DNA from 4 places in the Paenibacillus liaoningensis genome. Region 1 is predicted to be linked to each of the others. Evidence: riboswitches for the same ligand, from Rfam matches in the RefSeq annotation. Region 1 holds a riboswitch; each other region holds the start of a gene.
The links. Region 1 has a riboswitch for cyclic di-GMP ahead of AC6B99_RS27590 (glycoside hydrolase family 26 protein). Riboswitches for the same ligand answer to the same signal wherever they lie in the genome.

Region 1 (4,212 bases):
GGAGTATGCGGATTGCATTATTTCCATCGATGCCGATTTGCAGGACGATATTACGGTGATCGACAAGTTTATTGAGAAGTACAAGCAGGGCTATGAAGTCGTGTACGGCGTGCGGAACAAACGAACGACCGATACGATGTTCAAAAAGTTCAGCGCGCAATTTTTCTACAAACTAATGATTAAGCTTGGTGTAAACGTCGTTTATAATCATGCGGATTACCGGATGATGAGCAAGAAGATCGTTGATAAGCTGGAGGAGTACCAGGAGGTCAATCTATTCCTGCGTGGCATTATTCCTACCATCGGCTTCAAATCCGACAGTGTGTACTACGATCGTCTGGAGCGAACCGCCGGCGAATCGAAATACCCGTTGAAAAAAATGCTTATCTTCGCATGGGAGGGCATTACCTCCTTTAGCGTATCTCCTATCCGCGCAGTGTCGGTTGTCGGCTTTTTTATGTCGGTCATGAGCCTCGTGTTCGCCCTTTATGTATTCGTCAGGCATTTGCAGGGAAACACGGTATCCGGCTGGAGCTCGATGATTCTTTCGATTTGGTTCATTGGCGGCATTCAGCTGCTGTGCATTGGACTAATTGGCGAATATATCGGCAAAATTTACATTGAAACGAAGAAACGCCCGAAATACTTCGTGGAAACCGTGCTGCATAACGTTGTGCCAGCGGAAACGAAATCGCAGCAATTACAAGAGACGAGGTGACGAATGGAATCGCTGCTGCTTAAAGCAAAATCGAATACGCAAGTTTTGATCTTCCTGCTCTCCTTGTTTGTCATTACGAGAATATTGCTTTATTTTGCAGGCTTTCTCGGCATGAATCTGTTTCCGAACTATCAAATTCCGCCGGACTATACGGTCGTGCAGGGGCATGATTTCACATCGAGCCAGCTCTCGATCCAGACGGATATTTCACAGCTGAAGAAGCCGAGCTTCGAGGATCTAAGGAAATTTGACAGCGTATGGTACTTGGGAATTGCCGAAAATGGCTATGATACGTATAACATCAACGAATCGCATCCTAGTGCAAATTGGGTGTTTTTCCCTTTATACCCTTTGTTAGTCTTTTTGGTGGAGTCTATTTCTAAATACGATGCGACAGTCGTGGGATCGGTTTTATCGAATTTGTTTTTGCTCGTATCACTTTTTTATTTTTATGGCATTTGTTTAAAAAGAGGACTGAAACAGGAGCACGCCCAAGTCGCGGTGCTGCTGCTGCTCATTTTTCCGACCGCCATCTTCTATGCCGTGCCTTATACAGAGAGCCTGTTCCTCATGCTGTCGCTAATGACCGTCTATTATGCGATGCAAAAACGATATTTTCTCGCGTTTCTGTTCGGGGGCTTGTCCGCTGTGACGCGCAATTTGGGCTTCGTCAACTTGTTTTTCGTTGTGGGTACGCTGTTGATCGAACACAGGCTGTACCGTTTCAAGTGGAAGGACACGAAGTATTTAGGCTATGCAATCATTTCGGCGCTGCCGCTAGCCGGTTATCTGTTGTACATGAAATGGCTTACTGGCGATTTGCTGGCTCCGATTACCGAGCAAAGCATCAACTGGTATCGCAAGACGGTTGCTCCGTTCTCGAACTATATTCATTTTATCCAAAAGCCTTATTTCTCAGGAAATGGCGGCTGGGAAAATGGCCTGCTTGCCTTTATTATCGCGAATGCCGTCCTCGTCATTTTTGCTGCCTTTCTTATTATGCGCTGGAAAGATATTCGCCGTAATGCTCATGAATGGCTGTTTTTTGCCTATGGATTGCTGCTTATGCTCATTCCGTTCGCCAGCGCCGAATTTTTGCAGAGCATTCCACGTTATGTCATGGTTGCGTTCCCCTTCTACATTTATTTTGCGGATGTGCTGAAAAATAATAAGGCGCTGCAAATGTTTTATTTCATGATGTTTTTCCTGCTTCATATTGTGTATGCGATTTGCTACTTTAATGGATATTTTTTCGTTGTATAAATTTATGAAAAAATAAATTGACGAAATTTGCGCTTAAGGTGTACAATAGCACCATATTACTTTAGCTCGTACTTTATACCTAGATCGTTTAACGAAAAGGCAAACTCAGGGAAACCTGATGTGCGCAAAGCTACAGGGGCTTCATTCCTAACGGAATATGCTCGCCAGCTACCGAATTCAACATCGATTCTTCCTTTATTAATCAAGGTAGACTTTGTTCTTTCGGGAGCAGGGACTATCTTTTTTTTATTGCTTACACGAAAAGGCAAACTCAGGGAAACCTGATGTGCGCAAAGCTATAGGGGCTTCATCCTTTAACAGGATATGCTCGCCAGCTGCCGAAGCCCGACATAGCCTCCTTTGCCTGATGAAGGTGCGGCGTGTTCTTCGGACCACGACCATCATTCGCTCGGGGGAGGAACTTACTATGAAAACTACAAAATTCGCTCTTACACTCCTTATGCTCGCTTCGACATTACTCTGGGCACTCCCTGCTAGCGCGCAAACCAACTTTTACAACGGAGCATGGATCGGCACTTGGCCGAACCAAAGCTTGAACAACATCGCTGCCTACGAGCAACTAATCGGTGGACACCAAGATGTTGTACATACTTTTGTCAACTCGAACCAAGGGATTAATGAATGGAAGGGCTTTATGGACTATGTAAATAATAATGGTTCGATTAACCTACTTACCCTTGAGTTTAAAAATAAAAATTACAAAGAATATTCGACTGCTGATATTAATAGAGGCGTAGTAGACGCTTACCTGAAACAAACGGCAAAACAACTGGTTAACTGGCAAGCAGCTAACAAAAACCCTGAAATTTGGCTTCGCATTTTCCACGAAGGCAATGGCAACTGGTACGGCTGGGGCGTTGGCGACAGCACAGTTAACACAAACGAGACTTACAAAGCGGCATTCCAACGTGTCGTTACGATTTTCAGAGAGCAAGGCGCAACGAATGTAAAATTCATGTACAACGTAAACGCTGAAAATGTTGGCAAAAACGCATCGTTTACAGCTATGTACCCAGGCGATGCTTACGTAGACCTGCTTTCGATCGATGGCTACAACTTTGGAACGAAAGAATCGTGGAGCTCGTGGAGAAGCTTTAACGACGTATTCTACGCTTCGTACCAAGCGCTGACAAGCATTTCGAGCAAGCCGATCATTATCGCTGAAACTGGCACAACAGAAAGCGGCGGCAGCAAAAACGAATGGGTTATTGATGCGATGAATCAAGTGCAATCGCCAGCGTACAGCCAAATTAAAGGCTTGATCTGGTTCAACGAGAACAAAGAGCTGGACTGGCATATCGATTCGTCGGCTGATAGCCTGAGCGCTTACCAAACGCTGCAAAAAACGCTTTAATAGATTAGACTGGGCTAGTCGTCAAGTCCTGGTCTCAACTCTATCAAACACTGGCTGATATAATACTAAATAGGTATTCTGAGAAAACTCTAATTTCGCGTAAACCGCGTAAAATTAGAGTTTTTTCGCTTTTTTTCTACACTTTTGCCAATAAGATTACAATGTTAAGAAGAAAAATTAACTTTTAAAGGGGCAAGGATTGTGATAAGATAACTTTGAATTTGAGCCTTAGCCGCCAAAAATATCATATTTCCGGCCGATTTAACAAATATCGACAGCGAAATTAGACAGTATAGTCAATCCATGTTGTAGATTAGTCAGAAAAGGAATGGAATTATGGCGAATAAATAGAGCGCAAAGGATTGGGGTTATTTGAAAACAAAAGCTAGGTACATATTAACAACGCTATCCATTGCTATCATGATCGTGTATCTAGTATGGAGACTTGTACAAACACTCCCATCTGGCTGGTCATTAATTTTTGGATCGTTGTTACTATTTTTTGAAATCATTTCTATTTTTCAATCCGTTTTATTCCACATTCTTCTGCTAAAACCCACTGAAAGAAAGCCTGCGCCATTACCTGACAACCTTTATTCTGTGGATGTTACGATCGCTACCTACAATGAACCGCCATCCTTGGTTAGAAAAACCATACTTGCTTGTAAAAACTTGAATTATCCGGAAAATCTGTTAAACATTTGGGTGTGTGATGATGGAAAGCGAGCGGAAATGAGAGAATTAGCCGAAGGTTTAGGCGTTCATTATCTCGATCGTCCCGGAAATGAACATGCTAAAGCGGGTAATTTGAATCATGCGCTGACGAAGATGAAGGGCGATTTGCTCCTTACTTTAG
Region 2 (4,212 bases), on a different contig from region 1:
ATGTGTTTATTGGCGCATCCTCAGTGTCCAAATTGCTGGCGGCAGCTTCATTATACAGCTCTGGTTCATCGAGGTACAGAAGGGTTCCTTGATACTCTACTTTCTCGATAACGCTTGTCAACGAATACTGCGTGAGCAGCAGCTTCGCTCCGCTATCCTCCAGCATGTAGCTGATTCGCTGCTCTGGGTACGCAGGATCGATCGGGACGTACGCCGCCTCAGCCTTAAGAACGGCTAATATAGCTGCAATCATATCTGATGAGCGGTGAACGAGCAGACCAACGATAGTCCCGTCGTTAACTCCTCTGCCGCGAAGCACGTAAGCGAGCTTATTTGCACGAGCGTTCAGCTCAGCATAAGTAAATAATCCATCTGGAGCAGAAAGGGCAAGATGTTCCGGCGTATTCTCCACCTGCCATTCGAATCGCTGAGCAAGCGTCATATTGCTTGCTGCTGCCATTTCCCCGTCCCGGCCATCCAGACGGTTAAAAGCGAATAAGCGATGTGCTTCTTCCTCAGGCACAATTCCAAGCTCACCAAGCGGCTTATTGGACTCCCTCACGAGCTGGCGAATCATGTGGATGAGCTGCGCCTTCAAGCGATTGATGAAGGAGCTTTCATACACATTGGCATTGTATGCTAGCTTCATCACCATCTCCTTGCCAGGCCCAGCGAGTAAATGAAGATCATAATGGCTTTTTTCGAAAATATGAATGTCATCCATCGCAAATCCCAGATTCTGCTCTTCACTTTGTTTGCCAGCCTCTTGAAGCGGATAATTCTCGAACACAACAATATGATCAATTAACGTCTGCTGGCCTATTCGGCTCTGGATATTATAAAGCGGCACGTACTGATGCGCTTCGGTCTGCACCGAGAGTCTCTGCATTTCCGTTATTAATTGCTTGAAGGTCATATCCGGTACGATCTGAACACGGGTTGGGATTACGTTGATAAACAGGCCCACCATGCTCTCCACACCGCTAATCTCAGCGGGACGACCCGATACAACTGCTCCAAACAACACATCGCTGCTGCGCTGATAACGGCTAAGCAGAATAGCCCAAACGGCTTGAATCGCTGTGCTTAACGTAACCTGATGCTCTCTTGCCAGTCTAGAGAAAGCCTCACTGTCTTCCTCTCCAAGCTTAAAATGAAGCTCGCCTGACGAATAACCTTCCTCCCTGCGTCTGCTGCGCTGCTCGGCGAAAGACTCCTGCCCCTCAAATTCAGCTAAATAGCTCGACCAAAAGACAAGCGAAGCCTCCTTATCCTGCTTGCCAAGCCAGTTGATATATTCCTTATATGGTTTCGAGACGGGCAGCTCGTATGGCTTATGATTCAGCAAGGCGCTGTATATCTGAAACAGCTCCTTTACAATAATGCCAAAGCACCAGCCGTCCAGCATAATGTGGTGATAGCTCCATATCCATTCATACGTGTCCTCACCTGTCTTAAAAACGGTCGTCCGCATTAAAATATCTTTGGACAGATCAAATCCCAGCATTTTATCCTGCTGCTTGAAGGCAGCAAGCTGTCGCTGCTGCTCTTCTTGGGGCTGATCACATAAATCTATTTCCTGAACATGGAACGCTCGCTGCTTGAATACAACCTGAACCGGCCGGTTGATTTTCTCGTGGAGGAATACGGTACGAAAAATATCGTACCGATCCATCAACACGTTCATGCTTTGTTCCAGCAAATCTTTGCGAAATGAGCCTTTCACCGAAATGGCCAGTTGCTCCATATAATAGCTCTGTCCGGGGTGCAGAAGCGTGTGAAACAGCATGCCCTCTTGCATAGGCGATAAAAAATAAATATCTTGTACTTGATCCTTCTGAAAAGTAATCCCGTTCACCTGTGCTAGGCCTCCTTCTATCCATTCCGCAGCAAATTAAGCTGCGCGCAAATTCATTCTCTTAGCCAAACTTCTCTGCCAGCATGTCAAAAATATCTCCGACCTCTTCGAGCTGCAATTCACTCGCCGTAAAGTCGCTTGGTGTGAAATCTCTGTCCGTCTTGGCTGTGCAACACTGAATTAATACAAGCAAATGATGGTGGAAGCGATCCATCAGCTGATCTATCGTAGCTCGCAAATATTGCTTTTTATTGTAGGCGCAAGACACAACGAGGCGTTCGCCTCTTACCATACCGCTTAAGCTGAGCGCATACAGCGCTTCAGATTCCGGGCTTGTTTGCGCGCCCATATCGTATACGGATGGTGAAAGCAAGTCTGTTTGCACCTCGCTGTCGAATTGCCCCAAATAGTTGAAGCTGATTTCCGGTTTGAATGAGAAGGTGAGCCCTGCTTTATGCTCATCAGTTGCCAAATATCGCAGCAGGCCATAACCGATTCCCTTATTGGGAATATGGCGCAAATCTTCTTTCACCCGTTTTATTTGATAGGCTAAATCGTCCGTATAGCTCATGTCGAGCACAACCGGATATTGGGAGGTAAACCAGCCTACCGTTCGTGATACGTTAATAGCTACAGCTACCGGCATAATCACCTCCAGCTTGACTACTGAATCGGCTGGTTTGCCATTTTGCTGGACAACGGTTTTGTTCCCTTCCTGCGGCAATCCATTCCCTCATGCGATCTAAGCTTGAGAAAACCGCTCAAATTGGCAATACTCGTTCCGGGGTAAAACTGCTCGGTATACCAAATTCGTTTTTGCGCATGTGTTAATGGATAATAAAAACGTTTCATCAAATTACCCCCAATAACTTGTTTTGATAAATAAAAAACTGCCCGGATTTTGGACAGTCTGCTCCCATTTTCCAGCAACCTGTCAACCGTAGCATCGTCTGATGCCTTAGGCCATGGCTTTGCGTCCCTATGTTTCCATAGGTATGCCTTTATCCATTTTATGTTTGTTTTATTCCATTCCTAATCTATAAACAATCCGTTCGGCAAATAGTTACGTTTTTTACATTTTTTTATATTTTCATTCGACAAAAAGTTTTTGGGAGAGGGGTCCTATTAATATGAAGAGAATGAAAGTCTATGGGAGGAGACGAAACTTGGATAGACTAGAACGAAATAATCCTGCGCAGATTTATCTTCCTTGATACGTAACGCTATGAAAATTTTAAAACAAAAAAGCCGCCATTTAGGCGGCATCAGGCTGTCGAGAAGGTCTCGACAGCCATCTTTATAAGCATTCAGTTTAACGCATCACCGCGTTTCTGTGGTATCGATTTTTCCTTTATTGTCTAAAAGGTTCGGCATATGTATTCACAAGATAATGGGCGTCCAGCCATTGATCCGCTTATTCTTTTCAAGATCATCTTTCTGGGCTATTTCTTCAGGTGTCAGCTTTATGGAAAGAGCAGCTGCAGCATCCTCAATATGCGATATTTTTGTAGCACCAACAATAGGTGAGGTTACAGGTTCTTTCTGAAGAGTTTCAGGCTTTTATCAATCTCGCTCATAATGGCCTTTCGAGAAAGTCCGGCACCGTTTGGACCTGCGTGCGCCCATTCAACTTAGTAGCCAGCACGATTTCATCCCGATTTGCATATTCCTTTAAAGCAGGTCCAATAACCGCCTCACTTGATCCGGCTGAATATACATTAGCTGTATCAAAAAAATTGATACCAAGCTCTAGTGCTTTTTTAATAACGGGACGACTGTCTGCTTCATTAATAATCCATTGATGCCCTCCTTGCACGGCTACTCCGAAGCCCATACAGCCCAGACAAATTCGGGATACTTCCAAGCCCGTATTTTCGAGTTTCACATATTCCATTTGATTGTTCCTCCATTTATTCATTATTTTTCAACAAACGTTTTACAAATAAAGTGAACAGCAGCAAGGAAATTGCAACGGACAAAGCGCTGACCGTGAATAACGCCTGATAGCTCATGTACTGGGAAACCCAGCCTAGCACGATCGCACCGAGCCCGATGCCAAGATCATTAGCGGTCGATATCGAGGCGTTGGCAACTCCGATTCGCTCTGGATGGGCCAGACGTATCGTTGCCGCTTGAAGGGACGGCTGCGCGGAGCCAAACCCGATGCCATATAAAATCGCCGCAACAAGCACACCGCCTAAGCCGGTCGACATGCTGAGCACAATCAAGGCGCCAATCGTAATGACAAGGGCTGGTACGATAACAGAAATCTCTCCGTATCGATCCGAAAGTTTTCCCGAAATGGGACGGCTGAGTGCCAGTGATGCAGCAAAGGCCAGAAAGAATGCGCCGGA
Region 3 (4,212 bases), on a different contig from region 1:
AATTTTCTGGAAAAAAGGATGCAGCCATACGTTGGCGTACGACAAAGGCGCAGGAGCTGTTTCTGTATTTGCTCCAGCATCGCGAACAGCTGGTAAGGAAATCGCTATTAATCGATTTGCTATGGCCCGATAATGGGACGGAGAAAGTATATGCCCAGCTGTATACGACGGTGTACCATATTAGGAAAACGCTTGATCAGTTTGGAAAGTGTTTTCACATCGCCAATACAACAGAAGGATACATATTGACACTTAATCAGGTTGTGCTGGATGTGGAGGAATGGGAGAGAGGAATTGCTGCTGCACCGCCGCTAGCGGCGGCAACCCTTGCGGAATACGAGGAGGCTATGAATCTTTATCGAGGCGATTATTTAAAGGATTATGATTATTGGTGGGCGGAGAGCGAACGCCAGCGCCTGAAGCGCCTGTGGCTGAATACTTCCTATCGCTTGGAAGCTTGGCATGTCGAGCATGGCCAGCTGGATAAAGCGATTGCCGGATATATTCGAATTATCGAGGAGCATGCGCAGGCGGAAGAGGCTTATTTTGCCTTAATGCAGCTGTATGCGTCTAAAGGGAATCATCTTATGGTTAATCAGCAGTACAATGCTTTAACCGCCGCGCTGATGGAGGAATTGAACGAGCAGCCAAGCGCATACATTACAGAATGGTACAAAGATTGGAAAAGCGGCGTTAATGGTTTGTAGACTGGTGAAGGAAACAAAATGGTAAATAATTGGAGGGGCAAGCGAGTGCTATTGACTTTTTAAACCATAGCCCTCATAAATAGCTCTCCAATCCAATGGCCGTGCCATTCTTCTTTCTACTTGCTCGAGAGGCTTAAAACCATACTTGGCATATAAAGTCTGAGCATCTTTTGTACCTAGATTAAAGCTTGTTCCTTTTAGTTTGGGGTGCTCCAATATGGTTTCTAATAGCCACTTGCTAAGTCCTATACCTCGAAACTCGGGTATAACAAATACATCCCCTAACCAGGAAAAGCGGACAAGGTCGGTGACAACTCGCGCAAAACCAACTAGCTTCGCTTGTTCCTTAAGCGGATTCCCCTGATAAATGCCGTAGCACAAAATGGAGTGTTCAATGGCTGCTTGTACAAGTTCTTTGTCAATTCCGTTTGCCCAATAAGATTCCTCGTTTAGAAATTTATAAATCGTTTCAATATCCAAATAAGCTTTATTTGTGCTAATTGTAAATCCGTCGCTTCTAGTCCAAAGTTTTTGTTCTTCCAAAGGGCTGCAGTCCTTTCTGAGTATTCCTTTGAATTATCATACTGTTGAAGGAATAAAAATTCAATATTCTATGCGGCCTATTATTTTGTAAGTTTTGCGAGATTAAACAGAGATTTTGTCGAGAAATTGTAGAGTTGCCCTATTTATAATGGAGGAGTAGGTGAAAATGGAGACGGACAAGCTTTACGAGCTTCATTTTCAAAAAAATAGCATGTCCAAAGGAATGGTTGAAGAAGATGATGATAACCGAGAAGCGGCAAATGAATGTCATTCGCCATTTTCGCTATCCTGAGCTGGCTTGCTGTATAAGCGAGGGAGCCCAGCACCTACGACAGCTGAATTTGAATCAAATGACCGATTACACCATCGTTCGTGGCTTTTATACCCATCATAGAGGTCATTTTATTGGCATTACAGCTACTTCTGAGGGGCCTTTGTTTTTTTATGACAAGCAGTATTTTCAGCTTTCGGAAGGGGAATTTATGATTACTCTGGAGCATGATGATAAGCGGAACACGTTTTCTTTTTGGTGGGACGGGGTGGAAATATGCCGCCTGAACTACCAGCGTCAGCTTTATCGGTACAATGAGGGAATCGTAGATGATGGTATTCGTGATTTTTTTGCGTGGCTTTATTTGTCGACAGGACCAAGGAAGTTTTGGAGATTCCAAAAGTTTTACACGGTCAAAAGCAGCTAAACGCTGTTTCGGGTATCGGAATTTTATCAACCGACATAGGATTGATAAAACGCATGATGGAGTTGAAGCGAGATGGGCGCAGAACATTTGAAAGAATTTCAAAGCTTGAAGCACGAAGATGAAATGCGGTATATGCTCCTGCTTAGAGACGTAAAGGGCATGCTTAAAGAGCGGAAGGAAGAGCCTTTTATGAAACGGTTAAAGCGGAGATGGATGAAGAAAAACCAGAAAATACAAGCCTCAGCCTGGAAATAAAAAAGATTTAACGTATTGTTTATTGCAAATAATGGGTATATACTAGAGATAATCATAGTTTAATATAAGGTAGTTTTTCTACCTAACACGACTTACAAAACTTTACACGATAACGGCAAACCTGTCGAAAGGCAGGGACGCAAAGCTAAAGGGCCTTCTCTATTATTAGATGGCAGCCTAGCCACCGAAGGGAGTTTTTTTTATGCGCAAAAGTTTAACGGTTATGATTTTGCTGGCGTTGATTCTGTCCGTGTTCCCTCAAGCAACTGCTCAAGTGGCAGCGGCAGCTGGGACAAGCTGGCTCGACGAATCCAATGTGGATAAAGGAAGCATCGGCATTCGTTATGAGGTCAAGTCAGGCGTAGATACAAGGCTGGTTGTAGCCAAAGACGGCAAAAATTATACGTATGCGCTCCGGACAAACCAGACAGAAGAATGGTTTGCGCTTCAACTGGGCAATGGAGATTATACGATTTCATTATTGGAAAACGTAAGTGGTACCAAAAAATATAGAGCAGTTCATACAGGCAAAGTTACCTTGAATTTGAGTGACAGCAGCCTCGTCTATTTGAACTCCATACAAAATATTGATTGGAGCAGCAACAGCAAAGCGGTTAAGAAAGCATTGGAACTGACTAAGGGAGCAAAGACGGATACCGAGAAGGTAACGGCGGTTTACAATTATATTGTAGCGAATATTTCTTACGATCATCAGCTTGCGGCTAAGGTGACCAACGATTATTTGCCTCAAATCGATCGTACCTTTAGTTCGCAGAAAGATATTTGCTACGGCTACGCTGCATTAATGGCAGGCATGCTTCGCAGCTTGGACATTCCGGCCAAGATGGTGACGGGCAAAGCGTCTGATGTATCAAATTATCACGCTTGGAATGAAGTATATTTGGACGGCAAATGGATCACGATCGATACGACGCTTGATGCTGGCCTGAAGAACAGCAAGAAAGCGGGCAAAATGATTAAAGACAGCTCGCGTTATACGGCTGCTAAAGTTTATTAAACGGAAATAAACACATATAACTCAATAGGTACACACAGAAGCTTCGTCTATCCTTCATCGGATGGACGAAGCTTTTTTGCAGTTATTTAGCTGACGGATAAAGGGGAGGCTTGTAAAGTTTTTGTACAGTTGGGCTGGATATAATTTTCTTATTTGAATACAAGGAGGAAGAGGATGGAAAATGACGTGGTATTCGTAAGGTAATGTTTATGTACTAGGCATTATCGGTATTCACAACAAGAGAGAAACTAGAGGAGATAGAGAAAAAGAGAGGATTGATGAGATGCCCGCAAGTAGACAGAGAGCGATCAGGCACAAGATTTCCTGGATCATGCTGCTCGTTTTGCTGCTGCAAGCTGCATTACAGCCATTCGCAGCACCGGCACAGGCAGCAGGACCGATTACAGGGCTGACTTTTACAAAGACAGCCAGTGTGAGCACTGTTAATGTAGGAGATACCTTCAAGTATACGATCTTGTATCAGGCAGATGGAGCAACTCATGTCGGTAAGAATGTAACGATTGTTGATACAGTACCGGCACAATTTGAAATTGTAGATGGCTGGGAGGATGGAGGCTGGGATACGAAAAATGGCCAAACTCTAACCGTCAATGCACATCCATTGCCTTCCGGTACTTCGGTGAAGCTGGAAATTCCCGTGAAAGCGAAGCCGACTGGCTCAAGCTCGGTTGTGCCTACGACGAATACGGCGACGATTACACTCGTTGATTCAGCGGAAAGTACAACGGCATCGGCGAATGTAACGATTAACGCGGACCCGAATCCGGTAGCTACACCGACGCCTACAGCAACACCGACGGCGACGCCAACTGCTTCGACCTACGACAAGTGGTGGGCTTATAAAAGCCAAGCTACGGGATTTGGCAGCACAGTTCCGATTATTGGCGGAGCGGTTGAGTATACGGTAGGCATTAAAGGCGAAGCCGGCAATGCTAACCCTGGCAGCTTGAAAAATGCGACGTTAGTCGAT
Region 4 (4,212 bases), on a different contig from region 1:
CACCTTGAATACAGCCGCTTTTTCACGCAAATTAGTGGAAGAGCCCTGCAGTTTCTCAGCCAGCTCTTGAAGCTGAATCGATACCTCGAATTGATCTTCGGACATACCGCTCATCTGCTCCATTTTGCCATTTACCTCGGAGGAGGTTTGCAGCAGCTTGTCTACTGAGCCAACAATATCGGTAATGCCTTTTGTAATTTCATCAATGCCGACAGAAATTTCGCCCATTTGCTCGGACAATACGCTGCTTTGATTTTCCAGACCATTAAACATTTCGCTAGCCGTCACCGATGCCTGCTTCGTCGTTTCTATCACTTCCGAGAAGCTGCTCAAGCTTTGGCTGCTGTCGGCAAAATCGTTCTGAATAAGCTTAAGCTCCTTCGTAATATCTTTGGAAATGATATCGGTCTGGCTCGACAGCTTGCGAATTTCCTCCGCTACTACAGCAAAGCCTCTGCCATGCTCGCCTGCACGCGCCGATTCAATCGAAGCATTCAGCGACAATAAATTCGTCTGTGTGTTCAAATCCTGAATGCCGCCCAAAAACTTCGTTACATTATTGTAGCGCTCATTGATTCGGTCGAAGGACTCGGTAACTCGGGCAAATTGCTGCACCGTCTGATTCACCATCTGCACAACGCCCTTCATATCGGTGGAGCCTATACGCGATGACTCTCTCATTTCTTTCATGTCGCGATTAATATATTCGGTTGAAGCCGCAATTTGCTGCGAGCTTGCCGATATTTGCTCCGTTACGGCCGAGATCGAAGTTGCATCATCATACTGGGTCATCAAAATCGTTTTGCCGTTGCCAATCTCTTCCTTCACCTGCTCGGAAGCGTTCTGATTGCGAACAATCATATCGCCCATATTGCGCGAGGCTTGCAGAACAACCGTGCTTACATCCATAGTCGAACGAAGGGTGTCACGAAGCTCACTTCCCATTTGCGCCAGCGAGCGGTCAATTTGACCAAATTCATCTTGGCGATCCAGCTTCTCATCATAGGTGAAATCGTTATTTTGATAAGCGGTAATACGCTTCATTAAACCAACGATGCCTTTTTTTACATTCCGGCTTAACGAATACGACATGAGGAACGGCAGTACTGCCAGCAAAACAATATTGATGATAATAATCGTATTGGCAGCTGCAATACTTTTATTTAATGTCTCCTGTGTAGCGACCGTATCCACTTCGAGCCAATTTTCTACCGTTTCATTCGCAAAGCTGAGAACAATCGTATATGTACTGACAAGCTGTTTGACCTTGGCGGAGCGGTCTTCAATGGTTAGCAGGCTGTGATTGCCGTTTTCTTTATTAAGCTGCTCCAGTGCAAGGCCAAACACATTGCCTTGGTTCGAATAGGCGGTGCCGTTATCCCCGTGAGGATATTTTTCATCCAGGTACGCTAGTGTAACCTTCAATTTTTCTACCCGCTCGGGCATCGACTTAAGTGCCAAGTTGATTCCATCGTCGCCGGTGCTGCCGTTTTCTACGGCATCAATCATCGAAAGCAGCGTGCGCAGCATCGAATCCGATATCCCTTGATATTCTTTTTTGGCCTCCTGAAGCTCATTTGAAGCTTTCACTGCACTTCTAACCGAAGCATTTTGCATAAAAATCCACCCGCCAGCGACGACGTTGAACAAGGTGATTAATGAAGTGATAAACAACAGCTTCGTTGTAACCTTTTGTTTCTTCAAGAAATCAGAAATCCTTGATGTCCATTTTAACCATTTTGCCTCTCTCAATCGGTTAATCATCATTTTCTCTCCATCTCTCCTATTACACTGAAAAAACAAAAGCTATCCAATCACCGCGACGAATTGAACAGCTGAATCAGCCTATAGTCCTGTACCGGTGGTTTGGCTGCCATAGTTCAATACCTTAGGCCCATAACTTTGCGCCCCTATCTTTCAATAAGTTTGCCTTTTTCAGTATGTAATTTTCTATTTATTTCGACACTTTTAAAGTATAATTTAGGAAAACCTTTTTGTAAATTATAAAAAGCGAGATTATCTGACATGATACTTTGAAACTAGTGCCTAACAACGTTATAATATTAGCGAATGCTAGCTATTAATGAGATTTTAGGGGGGACAAGATGGATTTTCGACTAGATTTAATTGAGGATAAAATCGAATTTTTTGAGGCTTTTGACTTACGTACGCTCGAAAAGCACATTGACCAGCAAATTGAAGCGAATAAAGCACTGCTATTACAAGTTCATGCGATTAGTCATCATGCGGTGTTTCATCCCGATCGCGGGAAAATGCTGTACAGCGCAGTCGTTCATTTTAAAGTTAAAAAATAGGCCAATTCGGGCATTTGAACGCTGCCCGAATTTTTTTCAAAAAAATTTAAAAAAGGTATTGCATCCTCCTAAAGTTCTGTGGCATAATACATCTTGTGTCCGATACATAACCGCGCCGTTGTAGCTCAATTGGTAGAGCAACTGACTTGTAATCAGTAGGTTGGGGGTTCAAGTCCTCTCGACGGCACCATTTTTTTCCCGGGACGTAGCTCAGCTTGGTAGAGCACCTGGTTTGGGACCAGGGGGTCGCATGTTCAAATCGTGTCGTCCCGATATTTTATAAGTTGTTTCAAGCAGGCCCTCTAACTTAGAAGGGTTTTTTATTTTTTTCATTAAAAATAAACCGCGCTTAGCTGGAAGTTTTGCTGCCCCCGCTAAGCGCGGCTTTTCTTTTGCCCCAATAGATTCATTAATGATGCTGCCGAATCATCGCCTCTGCGGTGAGCAGCCCTGACATGGCAACCATCGGCGTTCCCCCGCCGGGATGGGTCGTTCCGCCCGCAAACCATAGTCCGCGCAAATCCGCACGATTGGACGGCCGCAAAAACGTCTGCTTTGCTGAATTCGAGGAAATGCCATAGATGGCGCCGCGAAATGCCGACGTATCCCGCTCCAAATCCTCCGGTGTATACAAAGCAAGCTGCTCTGCTTCCCGATCCAGTCCCTCCAAGCCAGCCAGCTGCTTCATCAGACGGCCCTGATAGCGCTCCGCCTCCCGCTCCCAGCTCCAAGCGTCCGACGTATACGGGGCATTCGCCAAAATAAACAGGTTGCTGCCTCCTTCCGGCGCCAGTTCCTGTTCCATATAGGCGGAACAGCATACATAAATCGCAGGATCGGCAGGAGCCTCGCGGCGCGCGAAAATCGCCGAAAATTCCTCCCCATACCTTTCCGGATAAAATACAGTATGATGCAGCAGCTTATCGTAACGTCTGCGTATGCCTGCAAGAGTGACAAAGCCGGACAGAGAAGGCTCGTAAGTTGAAATATGGCGATTCGTCATGGCAGGCCGCAGCTGCTCGCCGAGCAAATCGCGGCATACGGACAGCACATCTCCGTTCGCGAGCACCAGATCGGCTGGCACAAAACCGCATTCCGTCTCTACTCCGCTTACGCCGCCGCCTTTTGCAGCAATGCACTGCACACGCACCGAGGTGCGTATTTCCGCCCCCATTTCCTCCGCAAGCTGGCGCAGACCTTCAACGATGCTGTAGGTGCCGCCTCGAACACCAAAAACGCCAAGCTCTGTCTCGACATGCGGCAGCATCGCGAAGATTGCTGGCGCCCGATCAGGAGCTGATCCGACATAGGTCGCATAACGTCCAAACAAGGCCAGTGTGTTGGGATGGCGAAAATAGCGGCGCAGCAGCATAGCGGCAGCAAGTCCTCCCGGTCCGGCGCCTACAACAGCAACATGCCTGGTCTTCATTTATAGTCTCTTCCTTCCCATGCTAGAATCAGCTTTCTATAAATGCCCGTCATAGACGGCTCGATCCGCAAATTCGCCTGAGCCGCAGCCGGTTATATCGCAAAATCGCTATAAACGGCAAATTGGCCGCCAGCGCGTAGCCTACCATTAAATAGCCATACAAAGGCTCGTTCCAGATGAAAAATAACGGCGCGGGCACGATGGACAGCCAGTGCGTCCATTCGCCTCTGAGCGTTTCCCCCATGTACTCCTGGTAATAGGCTTGGCCGCGCTTAGCAAGCCTTTTCTTCTGGAATCCCCTGCGGAACAAAAAGCTGCCATCCGGCACGCTGTCCTTCCAGGAGCGGATGAACAGCACCTGCTCGTAGAAACGCTCCTCGCCGCTTTTATCAGGCTGCTTCGGCTCTGCTCCTCTGCCGAAGTGCCGCTTCTCCTTGCTGCGCTCCGCTTTGCGCACTGTCCCGCCTG

Region 2: linked by a shared signal. The riboswitch ahead of AC6B99_RS11890 (condensation domain-containing protein) and the one ahead of AC6B99_RS27590 (glycoside hydrolase family 26 protein) in region 1 are both predicted to bind cyclic di-GMP.
Region 3: linked by a shared signal. The riboswitch ahead of AC6B99_RS21195 (transglutaminase-like domain-containing protein) and the one ahead of AC6B99_RS27590 (glycoside hydrolase family 26 protein) in region 1 are both predicted to bind cyclic di-GMP.
Region 4: linked by a shared signal. The riboswitch ahead of AC6B99_RS24960 (methyl-accepting chemotaxis protein) and the one ahead of AC6B99_RS27590 (glycoside hydrolase family 26 protein) in region 1 are both predicted to bind cyclic di-GMP.

Annotation. Positions count from the first base shown of each region.
Region 1 covers NZ_JCAALU010000020.1:112,804-117,015, forward strand. Annotated here, with positions in the region: gene AC6B99_RS27580 (glycosyltransferase family 2 protein) at 1-718, shown strand, start outside; gene AC6B99_RS27585 (mannosyltransferase family protein) at 722-1,981, shown strand; cyclic di-GMP riboswitch class I at 2,070-2,157, shown strand; cyclic di-GMP riboswitch class I at 2,236-2,324, shown strand; gene AC6B99_RS27590 (glycoside hydrolase family 26 protein) at 2,409-3,356, shown strand; gene AC6B99_RS27595 (glycosyltransferase) at 3,777-4,212, shown strand, end outside.
Region 2 covers NZ_JCAALU010000007.1:149,690-153,901, reverse strand. Annotated here, with positions in the region: gene AC6B99_RS11895 (non-ribosomal peptide synthetase) at 1-1,858, opposite strand, end outside; gene AC6B99_RS11890 (condensation domain-containing protein) at 1,920-2,582, opposite strand; cyclic di-GMP riboswitch class I at 2,781-2,868, opposite strand; partial or broken gene AC6B99_RS11885 (transposase) at 3,221-3,358, shown strand; partial or broken gene AC6B99_RS11880 (aldo/keto reductase) at 3,409-3,752, opposite strand; gene AC6B99_RS11875 (MFS transporter) at 3,769-4,212, opposite strand, start outside.
Region 3 covers NZ_JCAALU010000013.1:204,576-208,787, forward strand. Annotated here, with positions in the region: gene AC6B99_RS21180 (response regulator) at 1-707, shown strand, start outside; gene AC6B99_RS21185 (GNAT family N-acetyltransferase) at 756-1,250, opposite strand; gene AC6B99_RS21190 (hypothetical protein) at 1,487-1,948, shown strand; cyclic di-GMP riboswitch class I at 2,308-2,392, shown strand; gene AC6B99_RS21195 (transglutaminase-like domain-containing protein) at 2,406-3,221, shown strand; gene AC6B99_RS21200 (SdrD B-like domain-containing protein) at 3,505-4,212, shown strand, end outside.
Region 4 covers NZ_JCAALU010000017.1:4,643-8,854, reverse strand. Annotated here, with positions in the region: gene AC6B99_RS24960 (methyl-accepting chemotaxis protein) at 1-1,704, opposite strand, end outside; cyclic di-GMP riboswitch class I at 1,858-1,941, opposite strand; gene AC6B99_RS24955 (YrzA family protein) at 2,106-2,315, shown strand; tRNA gene AC6B99_RS24950 (tRNA-Thr) at 2,430-2,505, shown strand; tRNA gene AC6B99_RS24945 (tRNA-Pro) at 2,515-2,588, shown strand; gene AC6B99_RS24940 (phytoene desaturase family protein) at 2,725-3,744, opposite strand; gene AC6B99_RS24935 (glycosyl-4,4'-diaponeurosporenoate acyltransferase CrtO family protein) at 3,794-4,212, opposite strand, start outside.